One region of the Pseudomonas sp. PK-RTE-24 genome, then DNA from elsewhere that is predicted to be linked to it. Evidence: predicted binding sites of a transcription regulator. Region 1 holds the regulator's gene; each other region holds the start of a gene.

Region 1 (5,387 bases):
CTTGGACATGGCTTCGTCGCCGCTGTTGAGGCCCAGACGCACCAGACGGTTACGCACCAGCACCAGCTCACCGACCATGTTCATGATCTCGTCGAGCCGCGCGGTGTCGACGCGCACGGTGGTTTCCGCTTCGCTGGCCGGTTTTTCTGCCGGTGCAGCGGCTGGCGCACGGGCCGGAGCCGGTGCAGCCGCGGCGGCCGGTTTCGGCGCCTCGGCTTTCGGTTCAGGCTTGGCGGCAGGTTTCGGCGCAGCAGCGGCAGCCGGAGCTTTCGCCGTTGGCGTGGCGACGCTCGACGCAGAGCCGGCAGTCGCAGCGCTGGCGTCAAACTTGCCTTTGCCGTGCAATTCGTCGAGCAGCGATTCGAATTCGTGATCGCTGATCAGGTCACTGCCGGCCGCAGCGGCTGCCGGTGCAGCAGGTGCTGACGGGGCGGAAGCGATGGCCGATTCCAGCGCGTCAACGGCGAAGTTGCCCTTGCCGTGCAACTGATCGAGCAAGGCTTCGAATTCGTCGTCGGTGATGTCCGAGCTGTCGCCCGCAGCAGGCGCGGCCGGAGCAGCCGGCGCTGCTGGTGCCGCCGGAGCGACCGCATCGACAGCAAACTGGCCTTTGCCATGCAGTTGATCGAGCAGCGATTCAAATTCGGCGTCGGTGATTTCATCGCTCGCCGCCGTGTCGGCAACCGACGCGGGCGCCACAGCAGCGGCCGGAGCCTCAGCCTGGGCCTTGACGGCGTTCAGCGAGTCCAGCAGTTGTTCGAATTCGTTATCGGTGATGTCGTCCGAGGAGTCGCTTTCAACGACCAGTTCTTCGATCATCTCGGCAACCGGCGAAGCCGGGGCTTCATCCGCCGATTGCGGTTCGGCCAGACGCGCCAGCGCGGCCAACAGTTCCGGCGTGGCAGCGGTGATCGGTGCACGCTCACGGACTTCGCTGAACATGCTGTTCACCGCGTCCAGTGCTTCGAGCACAACGTCCATCAGCTCTGCATCAACGCGACGCTCACCCTTGCGCAGGATGTCGAAAACGTTTTCGGCGATGTGACAGCACTCCACCAGCTCATTGAGCTGAAGGAAGCCGGCGCCCCCTTTTACAGTGTGGAAACCGCGAAAAATTGCATTGAGCAGATCTGCATCATCCGGGCGGCTTTCCAGCTCGACCAGTTGTTCGGACAGTTGCTCAAGAATCTCGCCGGCCTCAACCAGGAAATCCTGAAGGATCTCTTCATCGGCGCCGAAGCTCATTAATGGGGTGCTCCTACAGGTCTAAAAACCCAAAAAACCCGAATTCCGAAACTCTAGAATCCAAGGCTGGATAACAAATCGTCCACATCGTCCTGACCGGACACAACGTCTTCTCGTTTATCGGCATGAATCTGCGGACCTTCACCCTGCGAGAGATGTTTTTGTGGATCTTTTTCAGCAAGCATTGCGGCGCGGTCATGTTCGATGCCCGCAAAGCGGTCGACCTGACTGGCCATGAGCACGAGTTTGAGCAGATTGCTTTCGACTTCGGTGACCAGTTGGGTCACACGCTTGATCACTTGACCTGTGAGGTCCTGGTAATCCTGAGCCAGCAGGATGTCGTTGAGGTTGCTCGACACCGCACGGTTGTCCGTGCTGCTGCGTGACAGAAAACCGTCGACCCGGCGCGCCAGTTCACGGAACTCTTCAGCCCCGACCTCGCGACGCATGAAGCGGCCCCAATCGGCGCTCAACGTCTGCGCTTCATCAGCCAGACTGTTGACCACCGGGGTGGCGCTTTCCACCAGATCCATGGTGCGGTTGGCCGCGGCTTCCGTCAGCTTGACCACATAGCCCAGGCGTTCGGTGGCGTCGGTGATTTGCGACACTTCCTCGGCCTGCGGCATGTGCGGATCGATCTGGAAATTGACGATCGCACTGTGCAGTTCACGTGTGAGCTTGCCCACTTCCTGATACAGGCCGCGGTCACGGGTCTGATTGAGCTCATGGATCAGTTGCACCGCGTCGCCGAACTTGCCTTTTTCAAGGCTCTCGACCAGTTCGACCGCGTGTTTTTTCAGGGTCGATTCGAAATCGCCCTGTGATGATTCGTTATGCTCCATAGCTCCCCCGCGCATTCATCAGCCGATGCGTTCGAAAATCTTCTCGATTTTGTCTTTCAACGCTTGAGCCGTGAAAGGTTTGACTACGTAACCGTTCACACCGGCCTGAGCGGCCTCGATGATCTGCTCGCGCTTGGCTTCAGCAGTCACCATCAACACCGGGAGGTGCTTGAGTTTTTCATCGGCGCGCACGTGACGCAGCAGGTCGATACCGGTCATGCCCGGCATGTTCCAGTCCGTTACCAGAAAGTCGATGCTGCCGCTGTTGAGCACCGGAATGGCAGTGGTGCCATCGTCGGCCTCGACGGTGTTGGTGAACCCAAGATCGCGCAGCAGGTTCTTGATGATCCGCCGCATCGTTGAGAAGTCATCAACGATGAGGATTTTCATGTCTTTGTTCAATTCGACCTCCAAGCAGTCTTAAACGCGCCCAGCACCTGGACGCGCCACTTCAATCAATCGGCGCAGCACTTAAAGTTTGTCTGGAGCACAACGGATCGAGACCGGCGCCGTTCATCACCGCACCAGCCTCGTTTCGCAGTGTCCCCACACTGCCTTCAGCGCGCTCGCCACTCCCCCAAACGCCCCCGCAGACGGGCCGCGCACTGGCTGTGTAACTGGCTGACCCGCGATTCACTGACGCCAAGGACTTCACCGATCTCCTTGAGGTTCAGCTCTTCGTCGTAGTACAGCGCCAACACCAGTCGCTCACGCTCCGGCAAATTGGCAATCGCGTCCGCCAGCGCCGCCTGAAAGCGTTCATCTTCCAGATCGCGTGACGGCTCCATATGAGCACTGGCGCCATCCTCGTGCAGCCCTTCGTGTTCGCCGTCCTGCAACAGGTCGTCGAAACTGAACAGGCGACTGCCCAAGGTGTCATTCAGAATCCCGTAGTAATCGTCGAGACTCAATTGGAGTTCGGCCGCAACCTCGTGATCTTTAGCGTCACGGCCGGTTTTAGCTTCAATCGAGCGAATCGCGTCGCTGACCATCCTGGTATTACGGTGAACCGAGCGTGGCGCCCAATCCCCTTTGCGCACTTCATCGAGCATCGCGCCGCGGATTCGAATGCCCGCGTACGTTTCGAAACTGGCGCCTTTGCTGGCGTCGTATTTGGTCGAGACTTCCAGCAAACCGATCATCCCGGCCTGGATCAGGTCTTCGACCTGCACGCTGGCCGGCAGGCGCGCCAGCAAGTGATAGGCAATGCGCTTGACCAGTGGCGCGTAACGCTCGATCAATTCGTATTGCGCGTCACGCGCCGACTTTTTGTAAAGATTCATGCCACTGGCGGTCATATCACAGGCCCTGCGGTTTGCTGCACGAGACGCTCGACGAAAAATTCCAGATGCCCGCGCGGGTTGGCGGGCAGCGGCCAGGTATCGACCTTCTGGGCGATGGCTTTGAAGGCCAGTGCGCACTTGGAACGGGGAAAGGCTTCGTAGACGGCGCGCTGCTTCTGCACTGCCTTGCGCACGCTTTCGTCGTATGGCACGGCGCCGACGTATTGTAGGGCGACGTCGAGGAAGCGATCCGTGACCTTGGTCAACTTGGCGAACAGGTTGCGCCCTTCTTGCGGGCTCTGCGCCATGTTGGCCAGCACGCGGAAGCGGTTCATGCCGTAGTCGCGGTTGAGCAACTTGATCAGCGCGTAAGCGTCGGTGATCGAAGTCGGCTCGTCGCAGACCACCAGCAACACCTCTTGCGCGGCACGAACGAAACTGACTACCGAGTCACCAATACCCGCAGCGGTGTCGATCACCAGCACGTCGAGATTGTCGCCGATGTCGCTGAACGCCTGGATCAGGCCGGCATGTTGCGCCGGGCTCAGGTGCACCATGCTCTGCGTGCCGGAGGCCGCCGGCACGATGCGAATCCCGCCCGGGCCTTGCAACAGCACGTCGCGCAGTTCGCAACGGCCTTCGATAACGTCGGCCAGTGTGCGCTTGGGTGTCAGCCCCAGCAGAACGTCGACGTTCGCCAGGCCCAGGTCGGCGTCCAGCAGCATGACCCGACGGCCAAGCTCTGCCAGCGCCAGCGACAAGTTCACTGACACGTTAGTCTTGCCGACGCCACCTTTGCCGCCGGTCACCGCGATCACCTGTACGGGATGCATGCTGCCCATGTTATTTCTTTACCTTGTCTTGCATAGACGGAGGCCACATTACTGGCTGCGCGTTCCTGATCGGAACAATGCGTGGCAGACCATCGATGTAGGTACAAAAACTGTTCATGATTACCTCAGCCAACCTGCTTGGTCGGGCTGTGATAGATATCAGCGAACATGTCAGCCATGGCTTCTTCGCTGGGTTCTTCCTGCATTTGCACGCTGACGGCGCGGCTGACCAGTTGATGACGGCGCGGCAGATGCAGATCATCTGGAATCCGTGGGCCATCGGTCAGATACGCGACCGGCAATTCATGACTGATCGCCAGGCTCAACACTTCGCCGAGACTGGCCGTTTCATCCAGTTTAGTCAGGATGCAGCCGGCCAGCCCGCAACGCTTGTAACTGTGATAAGCGGCGGTTAGAACCTGTTTCTGGCTGGTGGTTGCCAGGACCAGATAATTTTTTGAGCGAATGCCACGCCCGGCCAGGCTCTCAAGCTGCATGCGCAACGCCGGATCACTGGCTTGCAGGCCGGCAGTATCGATCAAAACCACGCGTTTGCGTAGCAGTGGATCCAATGCCTGCACCAGCGACTGACCCGGATCGACGTGCGTTACCGGCACGTTGAGGATGCGCCCGAGGGTTTTCAATTGTTCCTGAGCGCCGATGCGGAAGCTGTCCATGCTTACCAGTGCAACGTTCTGCGCGCCGTACTTGAGCACATAACGCGCGGCGAGCTTGGCCAGCGTGGTGGTCTTGCCCATGCCGGCGGGGCCGACCATGGCAATCACACCGCCCTCTTCCAGCGGCTCGACTTCCGGCACGGCAATCATCCGCGCCAGGTGGGCCAACAGCATGCGCCAGGCCTGACGGGGTTCTTCGATATCGGTGATCATCGCCAACAGATCGCGCGACAGCGGGCCGGACAGGCCGATGCGCTGCAGACGGCGATACAGATTGGCCTGGGCCGGACGGCTGCCTTGCAGCTGATTCCAGGCCAGGGTGCCGAGCTGCACTTCCATCAGCTCGCGCAAGCTGTTCAATTCAAAACGCATCGAATCCAGTGCACGCGGATCGACACCCGCCGAGGCCTGCGCAGGCGCTGCGGCCGGGCGCGGCGGGGCAGCGTAGGTTGGCTCGCTCAGCGGCTCGGCAGCGGTCAGCGGCAGGCCTGCGGTCAACGGCAGCCC
Region 2 (5,387 bases), 2.9 Mb from region 1:
ACGTAGCCCGCTGCGCCCGATTGCATGCAACGCATTGAAAAATGCCCGGGAGCCTGGGAAGTCAGCACCAGCACTTTCACCGGCATGGCAGTGGAGGTCAGGCGCGCAATAACTTCCAGCCCGTCGAGTTTGGGTATTCCAATATCCAGGATGACAAGATCGGGTATTTGTTCACGAGCAATTTGTAGTGCATCAACGCCATTATCCGTTTCTGCAATGACTTCGTAGCCATGCCGTTCCATCAGCATACGTACCGCAAGTCGAATGACGGGGTGGTCATCCACGATCAGCACTTTATTCATGGGCAAGTCCAGTTTTCGCTGTTCGAATTTTTAGAACACGCACGATATCCCAGTCACTTGCTTCAAGGCATGGCAACTTTTACACGCATTTGCATCCAGAGACATTCCCTACAGGCATTGAGGATAATTCCCACAAATTCGCTGCCCTTGCCCCATTGCAACCGCCTTCCGATCTTTCATACACCGGCGGAGTTTGATCTTCATGCAGTCGAGTCCTACGCCATGGTGGGTCGTTGGAAAACTTCAACAGGCGCAATTACGAACCTTCATACACGATGATTTACCTGTCAAATTGGCCTTGGGCAAGCACTGGGACATACGACGTAACGAACCGACACAACCACCTGTTCGACACAACATCGTTGATTCTATAAAACTTTAGTTAACAGCCGCGCACTTACACAAGCGCCTTTACTATCGCTGAAACAACCAACTTAAACTAGACAAACCATGTAGAAGCAAAACAATGCTAAAGATAAAAAACAAAATCACCAACCCCATGACAGTCATCGCCATATTTGCAATTCTTTCGGAAACCTCGGCGGCGGTATCGTTACCATTTCTCGATAACAAGGACCGGGAAATTTACGTCTGGTTTCTGATCAGTTTCCCCTTTTACTTGTTATTCCTGTTCTTTATCACTCTCAACTTCAATCATCGCTCGCTTTACTCGCCTTCAGACTTCGGCAAAGACAAAAGCTTTTTGAAAACCACTCAAAATAACCAGAGGGACGAATCCTTTCGCGAAGCAGGCGAGCGTTGTGCTTTTGAGCTGACCAGTTGCATCGTGTCGGGTAAAACCGGGCCAGGCCGAGTGCCGATTCCCTGCAGAGTTCACAACGCGCCGGACCCACCGCTCGGTCCACGCGACCCATCCCATCCGGTTATGCAGAATATCAAGCTGTCACCCTGGGTAAGTGAACTGAACATCATTGACGCAAGAGAAGTTGATGCAGCGAAGGAATTCGATGCCATCTTCGAAACGCTAAAAGGCGTCGATAAAAAGCACGCGCGGGTTCTCGTATTTCTTTGTAATCATGCGTCGGACGCGCTTGCCCACTCCGCATTGCAACAGATCAGGCAGGCCAAGAAAGGCTCAGGAGCCACACTGTGCATCGTATATAACCTGTGTTCGCAGACGGTGACATTACTGGGACGAACCAGTTGAACCGGGTCAAGACTGCGCGCAGATACACGAGGGAGCCTGATGAACCAGAAAAAAAAGATAAAAAAAGGCGGCCCTCAACAGGCCGCCTTTTTTATTGCGCGTCGGTCTGAGCCACTCAGAACAACTTGCGGCCCTTGTTGGCAGCAATGCGCATGCGCAGCGCGTTGAGCTTGATGAAGCCCGCCGCATCCGCCTGATTGTAAGCACCGCCATCTTCTTCGAAGGTGGCGATGTTGGCGTCGAACAGCGAATCGTCGGACTTGCGGCCGGTGACGATGACGTTGCCCTTGTACAGCTTCAGGCGCACTACGCCGTTCACGTTGACCTGCGAAGCGTCGATCATCTGTTGCAGCATCAGACGCTCAGGGCTCCACCAGTAGCCGGTGTAGATCAGGCTGGCGTACTTGGGCATCAGCTCGTCTTTGAGGTGAGCGACTTCGCGGTCCAGAGTGATCGATTCGATGGCGCGGTGAGCGCGCAGCATGATGGTGCCACCCGGGGTCTCGTAGCAGCCACGGGACTTCATGCCGACGTAACGGTTTTCGACGATGTCGAGACGACCGATGCCGTGCTCGCCGCCGATCTTGTTCAGCGTCGCCAGTACGGTGGCCGGGGTCATTTCGACGCCGTCCAGCGCGACGATGTCGCCGTTGCGGTAAGTCAGTTCCAGGTATTGCGGGGTGTCGGGAGCCTTCTCCGGGGAGACGGTCCAGCGCCACATGTCTTCTTCGTGCTCGGTCCAGGTGTCTTCCAGCACGCCGCCTTCATAGGAGATGTGCAGCAGGTTGGCGTCCATCGAGTACGGGGATTTTTTCTTGCCGTGGCGTTCGATCGGGATCGCGTGCTTCTCGGCGTAGTCCATCAGCTTCTCGCGCGACAGCAGGTCCCACTCGCGCCAAGGGGCGATCACTTTCACGCCTGGCTTGAGCGCGTAGGCGCCCAGTTCGAAGCGCACCTGGTCGTTGCCCTTGCCGGTGGCGCCATGGGAAATGGCGTCGGCGCCGGTTTCGTTGGCGATTTCGATCAGGCGCTTGGCGATCAGCGGACGGGCGATGGAGGTACCCAGCAGGTACTCGCCTTCGTAAACGGTGTTGGCGCGGAACATCGGGAACACGAAATCACGCACGAACTCTTCGCGCAGATCGTCGATGTAGATTTCTTTGACGCCCATGGCCTGAGCCTTGGCGCGGGCCGGCTCGACCTCTTCGCCTTGACCGAGATCGGCGGTGAAAGTCACCACTTCACAGTTATAAGTATCCTGCAGCCACTTGAGGATCACCGAAGTGTCCAGGCCGCCGGAATACGCCAGAACGACCTTGTTTACGTCCGCCATGCCATCACTCCACGGGGTTCTACGGAAAGCCGGGGAGTCTACCGCTCAAACGCGATAATTTACAGAGGCGCGACAGCTTAAGACGACAAAGCGACAGAATCTGTCGAGAGCGCGACGATGACCGGCGAGTCAGGAAGTCGCTGCGGCGGTGGCTGGCGTACTCGCTTGCGGCGCTGGCGCAGGAGCTGTGGTCGGAGCCGCACGCGACAGTTTCACATTGACCCGGCGATTCTTCGCACGATTGGCTTTGCTGGTGTTCGGCACGATCGGATACTGCTCGCCGTGGAAACGCACGGTGATCTGCGATTCCTGAATGCCGTTGGCCTTGAAGAAATCGACTACCGCCAGCGCGCGGCGGCGCGACAATTCGCGGTTGGTCAGGCGATTGCCGCTGTTGTCGGAATGGCCGTCGAGGTCAATGTGGTTCACCGTCGGGTCGGCCTTCATGTATTCGAGCATCACTTGCAGCTTGGCCTTGGCAGCCGGGTCCAGCTCAACGCCTTCGCCGGGGAAGCCGATCTGCGACTGCTTGATCTGGTCGAAATTCTGCGGCAGCAATTTCGCCACGCAGCCTTGATAGTCGTTGAACGCCTTGCTGAATTTCACCGGCAACAAACGCACTTCCGACACCCGGCCATCGCCAGACGCACGGCGAACTACCGGGCTGCGGCCGTCCAGCAGACCGCTGATCAGCCCACCGGCCTGGGATTGCGAGCTGTTGAACAACACATTGCCGCTGCCCAGCCGTACCGAGCCCAGATTGATGTCGCCGCGCCCCGGCTGCCACGGTGCAGCGGCAGCGAGCAACGTCGCCGAGCCGCCACCAAGCATGGCGTTGTAGGCGTTCAGGCGAAAGATCGCCTGCTCACCGGCCTTGCGCACGAATTCGCCCGAGCCGAAATCAGTGATCGGTTGCGTCAGGCGGCATTCGAACTTGTCGCCGGCGACCGTCCACTCAATGTTCTCCAGACGGGTCTGGTAAGTCAGCGCCATCGCGGGAAGGCTGGCAAACACACTGAGCAGGGCTAAATAACGCTGGCGCACGGGAGGCTCCATTGGCTTGTGAAACACAAACACCGATTCACACAATGTTTACGGCATACCTTCGGGATATCGGACGCTTGTGGCAAAACTTGATAGCGGGTGCCTGCAAGAGTCTTTTCCGGTAGCATTCGCCTCAGTTTGACCCGCCTGGAATCCCCTCATGTCCGACCGCCTGACCCTGCTGCGTCCCGACGACTGGCACATTCATCTTCGCGATGGTGCCGTGTTGACCAATACCGTTGCCGATGTGGCCCGCACCTTCGGGCGCGCGATCATCATGCCGAACCTGGTACCGCCGGTGCGCAACGCCGCTGAAGCCGACGGCTATCGTCAGCGCATTCTCGCTGCCCGCCCGGCCGGCAGTCAGTTCGAGCCGTTGATGGTGCTGTACCTCACCGACCGCACCCAACCGGAAGAAATTCGTCAGGCCAAGGCCAGCGGTTTCGTCTACGCCGCCAAGCTCTATCCGGCCGGCGCGACCACCAATTCCGATTCCGGCGTGACCAGCATCGACAAGATCTTCCCGGCGCTGGAAGCCATGGCCGAAGTCGGCATGCCGCTGTTGATCCACGGTGAAGTCACCCGTGGCGACGTCGATGTGTTCGACCGCGAAAAAATCTTCATCGATGAGCACATGCGCCGCGTGGTCGAGCGCTTCCCGACGCTGAAAGTGGTGTTCGAGCACATCACCACCGGTGACGCCGTGCAATTCGTCAACGAGGCTTCGGCCAACGTCGGCGCGACCATCACCGCGCATCACCTGCTGTACAACCGTAACCACATGCTGGTGGGCGGGATTCGGCCACACTTTTATTGCTTGCCGATCCTCAAGCGCAACACCCATCAGGAAGCCTTGCTCGATGCCGCCACCAGCGGCAGCGCCAAGTTCTTCCTCGGCACCGACTCGGCGCCCCACGCCCAGCACGCCAAGGAAGCCGCCTGCGGTTGCGCCGGTTGCTATACCGCCTACGCCGCCATCGAGATGTATGCCGAAGCGTTTGAACAGCGTAATGCGCTGGACAAGCTCGAAGCCTTCGCCAGCCTCAACGGCCCGCGTTTCTACGGCCTGCCGGCAAACACCGATCGCATCACCCTGGTTCGCGAAGAATGGACTGCCCCAACCAGCCTGCCATTTGGCGAGCTGACCGTTATCCCGCTGCGCGCCGGTGAAAAACTGCGCTGGCGCCTGCTGGAGGAACACGCGTGAGTGAAGAGCATTTCGACGATGAGCTGGACGGTCAAAGTGGTGGCGGCGGTTCCCGTCACCCGATGGCAGCGCGTTTTCGCGGCTACCTGCCGGTTGTCGTCGACGTAGAAACCGGTGGCTTCAACGCAGCCACCGATGCCCTGCTGGAGATTGCCGCGACCACCATCGCCATGGATGAAAAGGGTTTCGTGTACCCGGATCACACCTACTTCTTCCGCGTCGAGCCATTCGAAGGTGCGAACGTTGAAGCGGCAGCGCTGGAGTTCACCGGGATCAAGCTCGATCATCCGCTGCGCATGGCCGTCAGCGAAGAAACCGCGCTGACCGACATCT
Region 3 (5,387 bases), 1.9 Mb from region 1:
CGAGACGCCGGAGCAACTGGAATTGTTGCGCGGGTTCGGCTGCGATCAGGTGCAGGGTTATCTGATCAGCCGACCGTTGCCGCTGGATGAGTTGGTGGAATATCTGACGTCTGGATCGAACCAGCAGCCGGCCCTGGAAATCGTCGGTTGATCACAATTGTTGCGGCCGGCGCAAATCCCCGTGGGAGCGAGCCTGCTCGCGAAGGCGTTATGTCAGCTGAATGATCTGGGCCTGGCACTCGGTCTTCGCGAGCAGGCTCGCTCCCACAAAGGAAACCCTCATTCGGCCTGGGGGATGTTGAAACCTTGAGCTTGCGGCTCGCGCCGAATCATCCGCTTCATCTTCCATTCGAACGCCAGCGTCAGGCTCACCGCCGCACACGCCAGGCCCAGCGCCAATCCCCACCAGACGCCCGTCGGCCCCCAGTTCAAATGGAACGCCATCCACCACGCCGCCGGTGCGCCAATCAGCCAATAGCAAGCCAGCCCCACGAGAAACGTAGTCTTGGCATCCTTGAGCCCGCGAATACAGCCCATGGCAATCGTCTGCGTGCCGTCGAACAGCTCGAACCACGCCGCTACGGCCAGCAGGCTCACCGCCAGACGGATCACCTCGGCAAACGCCGGATCGTTGTGGTCAAGGAACAGGCCGACCAACTGGTTCGGCCACAGCCAGAACACCAGGGCAAAGCCGAGCATCACCACGGCGCCGAAGGCGATGCCGACACGCCCGGACATGCGCGCATCGACCAGTTGCCCGGCGCCATAGTGCTGGCCGACGCGCATGGTGATGGCATAGGACATCCCGGCCGGGACCATGAAGGCCACCGAAACGATCTGCAGGGCGATCTGATGCGCACCCATTTGCGTACTGCCCATGGTGCCCATGCATAACGCGGCAAAGGCAAACAGCCCGACTTCCACCGCATAGGTGCCGCCAATCGGCAGGCCCAGGCGCCAGAGTTCTTTCAGGTATTGCCGGTTCGGCCGCGACAGACCGGCGCGCAACGGATAAGCGTCATAAGCCGGATGCCGACGGATATGCCAGGCCAGCGCCAGTGCCATGCAGTTGGCGACAATCGCCGTGACCAGACCGATGCCGGTCAGACCCAGTTGCGGCAGGCCGAACATGCCGGTGATCAGCGCGTAGTTGAGCAGGAAGTTGGCCACCGTGCCGGCGAGGCTGATGACCATCACTGGCGTCGCCCGGCCGATTGCACTGGTAAAGCCGCGCAGAGCCATGAAGCTCAGATAACCGGGCAGGGCGAAGGGCAGGGCGATGAGGAATTGCCCGGCGGCGTTGACGTTGGTTTCGGTCTGGCCGAACAGCAGCAACACCGGTTTGAGGTTCCACAACAGCAGCCCGGCGCCGAGGGCCATCAGCCACGCCAGCCACAACCCGGCCTGTGTCAGGCGCGCGGCACCGATGATGTCGCCGGCACCCTGACGGATCGCCACCAATGTGCCAACTGCGGCAATCACGCCGATGCAGAAAATCGATACAAACGAGTAGCTGGCCGCACCGAGGCCGCCCCCGGCCAGCGCCTCGGGGCTCAGGCGCGCCATCATCAGAGTATCGGTCAGCACCATCAGCATGTGCGCCAACTGCGAAGCAATCAGCGGCCCCGCCAGCCGCAGGATGACCCAGAGTTCGGTACGCACAGGATGCCGCATGGTCATCACCACCCAAATTTCAGAGGGAACAGAAGAGCGTCGATTCTCGGCGCTTGGCAGGCGTTGCACAAAGGGATAAAAAGGATGGGTGGCATGATTAATACTCATCCTGAATCGTCCTGCCGAATTGGCTGTATCCCCGCTACTGGAGCTTTTTGTATGTCCCGACGCCTTCCGCCGTTGTATGCCCTGCGCGCATTCGAAGCGGCAGCGCGACACAGCTCGTTCACCCGCGCGGCGGAAGAATTGTCGATCACCCAGAGCGCGGTCAGTCGGCACATGCGCACCCTTGAAGAACACTTCGCCTGCCGGCTGTTTCATCGCAGCGGGCGCAACCTGCAACTGACCGAATCGGCACGGCTGCTGCTACCCGGAATCCGCGAAGGCTTCGCCGCCCTTGAGCGCGCCTGCAATACCTTGCGCGCCGAGGACGACATCCTGCGCATGAAAGCGCCATCTACCCTGACCATGCGTTGGCTGCTGGCGCGGTTGAGTCGCTTCCGCCATTTGCAGCCGGGCAATGAGGTGCAACTGACCAGCGCGTGGATGGACATTGATTCGGTGGACTTCAACAACGAACCGTTCGATTGCGCGGTGTTGCTCAGTGACGGGCATTTCCCGCCGGACTGGGAAGCGAGCCTGCTGTTTCCCGAGGAATTGATCCCGGTCGGCGCGCCGAACCTGCTCAATGATCAACCTTGGGATGTAGCGCGTCTGGCGACTGCTGAACTGCTGCACCCGACCCCGGATCGCCGCGACTGGCGCAGTTGGCTGGAGCGCATGGGCCTGTCCGATCAGGTTTCGCTCAAGGGCGGGCAAGTGTTCGATACGCTGGAGCTGGGCATGATCGCGGCGGCGCGCGGCTACGGCGTTTCGATGGGGGATCTGTTGATGGTTGCCGAAGATGTTGCGCAAGGGCGCTTGAGCCTGCCGTGGCCTACGGCCGTCGCCAGTGGCCTGAATTATTACCTGGTCTGGCCAAAGCCGCGCCCGGGAGGTGAACGTTTGCGCCGCCTCAGCGATTTTCTCCAAGGCGAAGTCCGCGCCATGCAATTGCCGGCGGTAGAGCGCTTGAGCTGAAACGTTCGAGCCGGCACAATGCCACCACTGCGCCATACCCACGCAATGCGCTCAAGTATTCGGTTTTACCGCCGACTACGAGCTTGTGGAACCGTCGTGCCGGTTCCGCGTTACACCCCACTATTAGAATATTTTCCGGGCAATTACCGCGATCAAGGAGGATTCGGTGGCTCGGCCAGGAGCTGTTCATGTCTCAACCTCGTGCTCGGATCGCCTCGCAGCTGGGTCTTGCCCTTGCTGTGATACTGGCGATAGTCATCAGCGGCAGTACGGTGTTCGCCTTGCGTTCGCTGGATTCCGCCAACCTCGCCACCCGTGAAGAGCATCTGGCCAGTGAGGCCCGGCTGCTGGCCGATCAACTGAGTACCTTCCACGGTACGCTGCGCGAAAGCACCCTGCGCCTGAGCGGTCTGTTCGAAAAACGCTTCGGCAGTGGCCTGAGTGTGCACCCCGATCAGCCAGTGACCGTGGCCGGCGTGCAGACCCCGGGTCTGCATCTGGGCAACGAAGTGCTGAACAACAACTTCAAGGAAGTTGACGAGTTCAAGCAGATGACTGCCGGTGTGGCCACGGTATTCGTGCGCAGCGGCGAAGACTTCATTCGCGTCAGCACCAACGTCAGCAAGCAGGACGGCACCCGTGCCATCGGCACCGTGCTCGATCATGCCAACCCGGCCTACGCGAAGTTGATGGCAGGGCAGAGTTATGTCGGCCGCTCGTTGCTGTTCGAGCGCTACTACATGTCGCAGTACACACCGGTGCGCGATGCGGGCGGCAAGATCATCGCCGTGTTGTATGTAGGTTTCGATTACACCGACGCGCAGAACGCGCAGTTCGCCAATCTCAAGCGCTTCCGCATTGGCAAGACCGGCTCGCTGGCCCTGCTCGACGAGCAGAACAAATGGCTGGTGCCGATTGCCGGTGTCGAAAACCTGGATCAAGCCGCCCCGACCATCAACAACCTGGTGAAAACCCCGGGCAAGGGTGAGTTCTGGAGCGACAAGGGCGAGGACTTCTACAGCATCGCCGTGCCGTTCGAAGGTGGCCCTTGGTCGGTGGTGGCGAGCATGCCGAAAGCCGAGATCCGCGCGGTGACCTGGAGCGTCGGTACGCAACTGGCGATCGGCAGCCTGCTGGCGATGTTGCTCGCGGTCGGTTCCGTGGTCTGGCTGCTGCGCAGCAAACTCGCGCCGCTGGGCGATCTGGTGCGTCAGGCTGAGGCCTTGGGTGCTGGTGATCTGAGCGTGCGTCTGAACGTATCGAGCCACGATGAAATCGGGCAGCTGTCCCGCGCGTTCAACCAGATGAGCCAGGCGCTGTCGACCATGGTCGAGCACATCCGCCGCGCTTCGGAAGAGGTCAATAGCCGTGCGCAGGCGCTGTCCGGTTTGTCCGGCGGTGCGTATGAGGGCATGGAGCAGCAGTCGGGCGAAATCACCAGCATGGCCGGCGCCGTGGAAGAGTTCAGCGCGACGTCGTTGAACATCGCCGACAACATGGGCGCGACCCAGCGCCTGGCGCAGGAAAACGCTCAGCAAACGCAGATCGGCCGCAGCTCGATGGAAGAAGCGTCGTCGTCGCTGGAGCAGATCGCCGGTGCGCTGAACAGCACCGCCAGCGTGATCAACACGCTGGGGCAGCGCTCTCAGGAAATCGGCGGAATTGTCGGTGTGATCACCTCGATCGCCGAGCAGACCAACCTGCTGGCACTCAACGCTGCCATCGAAGCCGCGCGTGCCGGTGAACAAGGTCGCGGTTTTGCCGTGGTCGCGGACGAAGTGCGCAGCCTCGCCTCGCGTACCCGTCAGGCGACCGATGAAATCTCCAGCATGATCCACAGCATCCAACAGGAAACCGGCAACGCGATCAGCACTATGGAACAGGGCAACGTGCTGATGCAGGAAGGCCTGTCGCGCAACGCCAATGTCGCCTCGGCGCTGGCGCGGATCGACGAGCAGAGCCGTTCGGCAGGCCAGCAGTTCGCCGCGATCACCACCGCCACTCAGGAGCAGAGCAGCACTGCTACGTTGCTGAGCAGCAATTTGCAGAGCATCGCACTGGCCAACAGTGAGCAGCGTGAGGTGGTGTCGAACCTGGCTGTCACCGCGAAAGAGCTGGAGAAGCTGGCGGCGGATCTGCGTTCCGAGGTTGATCGCTTCCGTTGATGCGTCTTTGAAACAGCTACCGCGAGCAGGCTCGCTCCCACAGTTTTCGGTGTGATTCACAAAGGTTGTGAAATCCGGAAACCCCAGTGGGAGCGAGCCTGCTTGCGAATGCTTTTCTCCCGCCTCTTCTTTGCACTTGCTGAAACGTTTCCGCAGCGCTATAAAAATGGCACAACTCCAATAAAGGCTGCTGCCATGACCCCGCTCAAACTCCTCGTCGCCCTCGGCGCATTCTCTGCCGCTTCTCATGCCATGGCTTGGGACTATGTCCTGCTCGACGCCAACACTCCGGCAAAAAACCGGACGATCACCAGTGAGCAACTCGGTGTAAAAACCGCCAAACCGTTTTCCGTGACCTTGCGTACTCTGCATGGCGGTCGTCAGGAGGGCGTCAGCATCGTCGACATCGATAACGGCACGATGAAACTCTCGGTGGTGCCAACCCGTGGCATGAACGTGTTGCAGGCT
Region 4 (5,387 bases), 2.7 Mb from region 1:
ATCGTGACTGCCATCAAACTGATCGTTGGCCTGGGAAATCCAGGCGCTGAATACGAACAGACCCGGCATAACGCAGGGGCCCTTTTTGTTGAGCGCATCGCCCACGCACAGAATGTGAATCTCGTGGCCGATCGCAAATATTTCGGCCTGACCGGGCGCTACTCGCATCAGGGTCAGGATGTTCGTCTGCTGATTCCCACCACCTACATGAACCGCAGCGGCCAGGCCGTGGCGGCACTCGCCGGTTTCTTCCGCATCAAGCCTGAAGAAATCCTCGTGGCGCATGACGAACTCGACTTGCCTCCGGGCGTTGCCAAGCTCAAGCAGGGCGGCGGCCATGGCGGTCACAACGGGTTGCGCGACATCATTGCGCAACTGGGCAATCAGAATACGTTCTACCGTCTGCGGCTTGGCATCGGCCACCCGGGCGTTGCCAGTATGGTTTCAAATTTCGTCCTGGGTCGTGCGCCACGCGCCGAACAGGAAAAACTCGATGCCAGCATCGACTTTGCCCTCGGCGTGCTGCCGGATATCCTCGCCGGGGAATGGAACCGCGCGATGAAAAACCTGCACAGCCAGAAGGCCTGACTTTTACCCGAGGGGAAACACCATGGGATTCAATTGCGGCATCGTCGGCCTGCCTAACGTCGGCAAGTCCACCCTGTTCAACGCCCTGACCAAATCCGGTATCGCGGCGGAGAACTTCCCCTTCTGCACCATCGAGCCGAACAGCGGCATCGTGCCGATGCCGGATCCACGTCTGGAAGCGCTGGCGGCCATCGTCAATCCCAAGCGCATCCTGCCGACCACCATGGAATTCGTCGACATCGCTGGCCTCGTCGCCGGCGCCTCGAAAGGTGAAGGCCTGGGCAACAAGTTCCTGGCCAACATCCGCGAAACCGACGCTATCGCTCACGTGGTGCGCTGCTTCGAAGACGACAACGTGATCCACGTGTCCAACAGCGTCGACCCGAAACGCGACATCGAAATCATCGACCTAGAACTGATCTTCGCCGACCTCGACAGCTGCGAGAAACAACTGCAGAAAGTCGCGCGCAACGCCAAGGGCGGTGACAAGGACGCCGTGGTTCAGAAGGCTCTGCTCGAGCAACTGATCGCGCACTTCACCGAAGCCAAACCGGCACGCAGCCTGATGAAGAACATGAGCGCGGACGAGAAAGCCGTGATCAAGGGCTTCCACCTGCTGACCACCAAGCCGGTCATGTACATCGCCAACGTTGCCGAAGACGGTTTCGAGAACAACCCGCACCTGGACGTGGTCAAGGCCATCGCCGAAGAAGAAGGCGCCATGGTGGTTCCGGTGTGCAACAAGATCGAAGCGGAAATCGCCGAGCTCGATGATGGCGAAGAGAAGGACATGTTCCTCGAGGCCCTGGGCCTGGAAGAGCCTGGCCTGAACCGCGTGATCCGCGCCGGTTACGAAATGCTCCACCTGCAGACCTACTTCACCGCTGGTGTCGAAGAAGTCCGCGCCTGGACCGTCAAGGTCGGTGCCACCGCACCACAGGCCGCCGGCGTGATCCACACCGACTTCGAAAAAGGCTTCATCCGTGCCGAAGTCATCGCCTACAACGACTTCATCCAGTACAAGGGCGAAGCCGGCGCCAAAGAAGCCGGCAAGTGGCGCCTGGAAGGCAAGGATTACATCGTCAAGGACGGCGACGTGATGCACTTCCGCTTCAACGTCTAAGCAACAGCCGCACAAGAAAAAGCCGCGTTTGATACGCGGCTTTTTTGTGCCCGAAAGATTGTTAAAAGATCGCAGCCTTCGGCAGCTCCTACAGATGTACATCTATCCCCTGTAGGAGCTGCCGAAGGCTGCGATCTTTTGATCTCAAGCTTTTTTAGTACGCGGGAGAAAGATCGCCAACACACCAAACAACGGCAGGAATGAGCAAAGGAAATACACGTACTCAATCCCGTGCACATCCGCCAGATGCCCGAGCAGCGCCGCGCCAATCCCGCCGAAACCGAACATCAGGCCGAAGAAAATCCCGGCAATCATCCCGACATTACCCGGCACCAGTTCCTGCGCGTACACCACGATCGCCGAGAATGCCGACGCCAGAATGAAGCCGATCACCACGCTGAGAATGCTGGTCCAGAACAGATCGACATGCGGCAGGATCAAGGTGAATGGCGCCACCCCCAGGATGGAAAACCAGATCACTGCCTTGCGCCCGATCTTGTCGCCGATAGGCCCGCCGAAGAACGTCCCTGCCGCCACTGCGCCCAAAAACAGGAACAAGTGCAATTGCGAACTCGCCACCGACAGGTCGAACTTCTCGATCAGGTAGAAGGTGAAGTAGCTGGTGAAACTGGCCATGTAGAAATATTTGGAGAACACCAGCAGCCCCAGGACCACCAAGGCACTGGTCACCCTGCCCTTCGATAAGCCGTGCGTCGCGGCTTGGCCGGCCTTGAGCTTGAACAAGTTGAGGTGATTGGCGTACCAGCGGCTGATGCGGTACAGCACGAACAGCGCAAACACCGCGAACAGCCCGAACCACGCCACATTGCCCTGGCCGAAGGGAATGATGATCGCCGCCGCCAGCAATGGGCCGAACGCGGAGCCGGCATTGCCGCCGACCTGAAAGGTCGATTGCGCCAGACCAAACCGGCCGCCCGAGGCCAGCCGGGCAACACGCGAGGCTTCCGGATGAAAGGTCGACGAGCCAATGCCGATCAGCGCCGCCGCCAGCAGAATCAATGGGAAGCTGCCGACCACCGACATCATCAAAATGCCGATCAAGGTACACACCGTGCCTGCCGGTAACAGCCACGGTTTGGGGTGGCGATCAGTGTGATACCCGACCCACGGCTGCAACAGCGACGCGGTCAACTGAAAGGTCAAGGTGATCAGGCCGACCTGGGTAAACGTCAGGCCATAGTTGGCCTTGAGCATCGGGTAGATCGACGGCAGCACCGACTGGATCAGGTCATTGATCAGATGCGCCAGCGCCACCGCGCCAATGATGCGCATCACCAAGGGGCTGCTTTGCGGAGCAGCGGTCGCCGAGGCAGCGGCGGTCTGGACGTTGCTGATAGCCATGGAAAATTCCGGACAGCAGATGGGTGCCCGCAGGCAGGTGCGTCAATGTGCCATTTTTCGGTGCGCTCGCGCTATCCCCTTAGCCAGCTAACTAACCAACATTCCTATCTCGCGTAGGAGCTGCCGAAGGCTGCGATCTTTTGATCTTGCTTCTAAGCATCAAAGTCAAAAGATCGCAGCCTTCGGCAGCTCCTACAGGGGATCGCTGGTGGCGAAGGTGATAGCTCAACGCCATGGTCTGAATCTTGCCTTGCTTCTGCCCTTGAACACGATCGCCTTACAAAGGCGCTCGACAATGGGAAGTTTCGCTACAGAGCCGGCCTACAGAGCGGGCGAGGGTGAACTTTCGAGGCCTTTTAGAGGGCACGGGTCGTGAGCCAACAGCTCGCGATGCACGCCAATGGTGCGTGGTGTCCAGAGGAGTCATGAGGCATGCAGGCTTTCCTTTCACCGGGGATCAAATTGCTGGGGCGGTTTGGCTTCGCAGGTAAATTCCAATTGTTGTTTCTGCTGTTCATTCTGCCGCTGGCCGGCAGCCTGTTGATGATCGGCCATGACTATCGCGAGAAGCTCAATCTGATCTCGGGCGAACGTGCCGGCGTGCGTCAGCTGCTCGCGCTGGATGCGCTGGACAACCTGCTCGCCGCTCAACGCGACCGCGCCGCCCGCTGGCGCGCCACCGAGACCAATCGTCAGCCTACACCGGCCACCCTCGCCGCCATGGCCGCCTTCGACGGCGTGCAACCGGCAGTGCTGCAAGCCACCACAGAGCTGGGCAATGCCCTGAACCAGCAAGGCGCCGACGGCGCAATCCTCGAACGCTTTCAGGCGCTGCAAACCACACTCAATGGCCTGGATTCGAAAAGCCTCAGCAGCGTCGGCTGGTGGCCGGACGGTTATGACCGCTTCACCAATGCCTTGGGCGCGCTGCAAGCCTTGCGCGAGCAGATCGTCATGGACAATCGCCTGACCCTTGCACCGTGGCTGGAAACCTACCTGCTGACGCAGATTTCCACGCAGCACGCGCCGGACCTGATCGAGCGGGTCGGCCGTCTCGCCGCAGTCGGCCAGGCTTCGGTCGTCTCCGGTCAGTTCACCCTGCAGAGCCGCCTGCAGTTGCGCGATCTGCGCAGCCGCATTGGTGACGCCCGCGAGCAACTGGTGAAAACCGCCGGCCTGCTGGAGGCGCGTCTGCCAGCCGAGCTGCAAGCCTGGGCCGGCCAGTATCACGACAGCCTGAAACACCTCGACAGCGGCCTGAAAGTCCTCGACGACGGTGTGTTTGGCGGCAGCATCAACCTCAAGCCAGAGGACTTCGAACGCAGCCTCGACGCGCTGCTCACCGACCTCGCTTCCCTGCGCCAGCAATCCCTGGTCGCGCTGGATCAGCGGCTCGATGCGTATTACAGCTCGGCGATCCGCCAGTTCATTCTTGTCGCTGCTATCTTCGGTTGCTTGCTGTTGGCCGCGTTGTATCTGTTTGTCTGCCTGCAAGCCTCGATTCGCCGTAGCGCCAGCGGCATCACCTTGCTCGCCGAAGCCTTGCGCGACGGTAACCTGAGCCTGCAAGTGCCGGTGGTGGGGCGCGATGAGCTGGCAGCGATCAGCACCGCGCTCAACGTCGCTGTGGTGCAATTGCGCAGCAGCATGCTTGGCGTCGACCACGAGACCTCGCAGTTGAGCAACGCGGTACGCAGCCTCAACCAACACTCCAGCGGCGCCCTGAGCGAAGTCGAAGCGCAGCAATTGCAGATCAGCCAGATCGCCGCTGCCGCCACGCAATTGGCCGCCACCTCGCAAGGCGTCGCGCAGAGTTGCGAACAGGCCTCCGGCAGCGCCCAGCAAACCCGGCGCATCGCCGCCGACAGCAGCCGCGACAGCCAACGCACCACGGCGAGCATTCAGCAGCTCAATCAGCGCCTTAACGATACCGCCGCCGCGCTTGGCCGGGTCAGCGAGCAAGGCCAGCAGATTCAACTGGTCGTGGATACCATTCGCGGCGTCGCCGAGCAGACCAACCTGCTCGCGCTCAACGCCGCCATCGAGGCCGCCCGCGCCGGCGAACAGGGTCGCGGCTTTGCCGTGGTCGCCGACGAGGTGCGCAGCCTCTCGCAGCGCACGCAATCGTCCACCGCGCAGATCGCCGGCACCGTCGACAGCCTGCGCGCCACGGTCAACGAAGCGGTAAGCCTGATGGAAGCCGCCTGTGGTCAGGCGCAATCGGATGCCGAAGCAGTCACCGGACTCGGCGAACGCCTGGGAGAAATCGCCAGCGCCGTACAGAGTGTCACCGACACCCTGGCGCAAATCGCCA

Evidence for each region. The regulator FliA, encoded in region 1, starts transcription of late flagellar genes. The targets are predictions, from matches to a motif close to CTAAAGTTTNNNNNNNNNNNGCCGNTAA.
Region 2: the regulator FliA is predicted to act here: its motif matches at 3,914-3,941, upstream of ACV8MC_RS12500 (flagellar protein MotY).
Region 3: the regulator FliA is predicted to act here: its motif matches at 2,805-2,832, upstream of ACV8MC_RS07510 (methyl-accepting chemotaxis protein).
Region 4: the regulator FliA is predicted to act here: its motif matches at 3,312-3,339, upstream of ACV8MC_RS11225 (methyl-accepting chemotaxis protein).

What each region holds. Positions count from the first base shown of each region.
Region 1 is NZ_CM133224.1:5,671,112-5,676,498, forward strand. It holds gene ACV8MC_RS25495 (chemotaxis protein CheA) at 1-1,245, opposite strand, end outside; gene ACV8MC_RS25500 (protein phosphatase CheZ) at 1,299-2,087, opposite strand; gene ACV8MC_RS25505 (chemotaxis response regulator CheY) at 2,106-2,477, opposite strand; gene fliA (RNA polymerase sigma factor FliA) at 2,645-3,385, opposite strand; gene fleN (flagellar synthesis regulator FleN) at 3,382-4,212, opposite strand; gene flhF (flagellar biosynthesis protein FlhF) at 4,329-5,387, opposite strand, start outside.
Region 2 is NZ_CM133224.1:2,773,041-2,778,427, reverse strand. It holds gene ACV8MC_RS12515 (response regulator transcription factor) at 1-302, opposite strand, end outside; gene ACV8MC_RS12510 (hypothetical protein) at 769-1,470, shown strand; gene ACV8MC_RS12505 (argininosuccinate synthase) at 1,586-2,803, opposite strand; gene ACV8MC_RS12500 (flagellar protein MotY) at 2,933-3,847, opposite strand; gene pyrC (dihydroorotase) at 4,008-5,054, shown strand; gene rnt (ribonuclease T) at 5,051-5,387, shown strand, end outside.
Region 3 is NZ_CM133224.1:1,711,190-1,716,576, forward strand. It holds gene ACV8MC_RS07495 (putative bifunctional diguanylate cyclase/phosphodiesterase) at 1-151, shown strand, start outside; gene ACV8MC_RS07500 (NorM family multidrug efflux MATE transporter) at 280-1,674, opposite strand; gene ACV8MC_RS07505 (LysR substrate-binding domain-containing protein) at 1,834-2,754, shown strand; gene ACV8MC_RS07510 (methyl-accepting chemotaxis protein) at 2,943-4,919, shown strand; gene ACV8MC_RS07515 (aldose 1-epimerase family protein) at 5,115-5,387, shown strand, end outside.
Region 4 is NZ_CM133224.1:2,497,127-2,502,513, reverse strand. It holds gene pth (aminoacyl-tRNA hydrolase) at 4-588, shown strand; gene ychF (redox-regulated ATPase YchF) at 611-1,711, shown strand; gene ACV8MC_RS11230 (MFS transporter) at 1,856-3,073, opposite strand; gene ACV8MC_RS11225 (methyl-accepting chemotaxis protein) at 3,506-5,387, shown strand, end outside.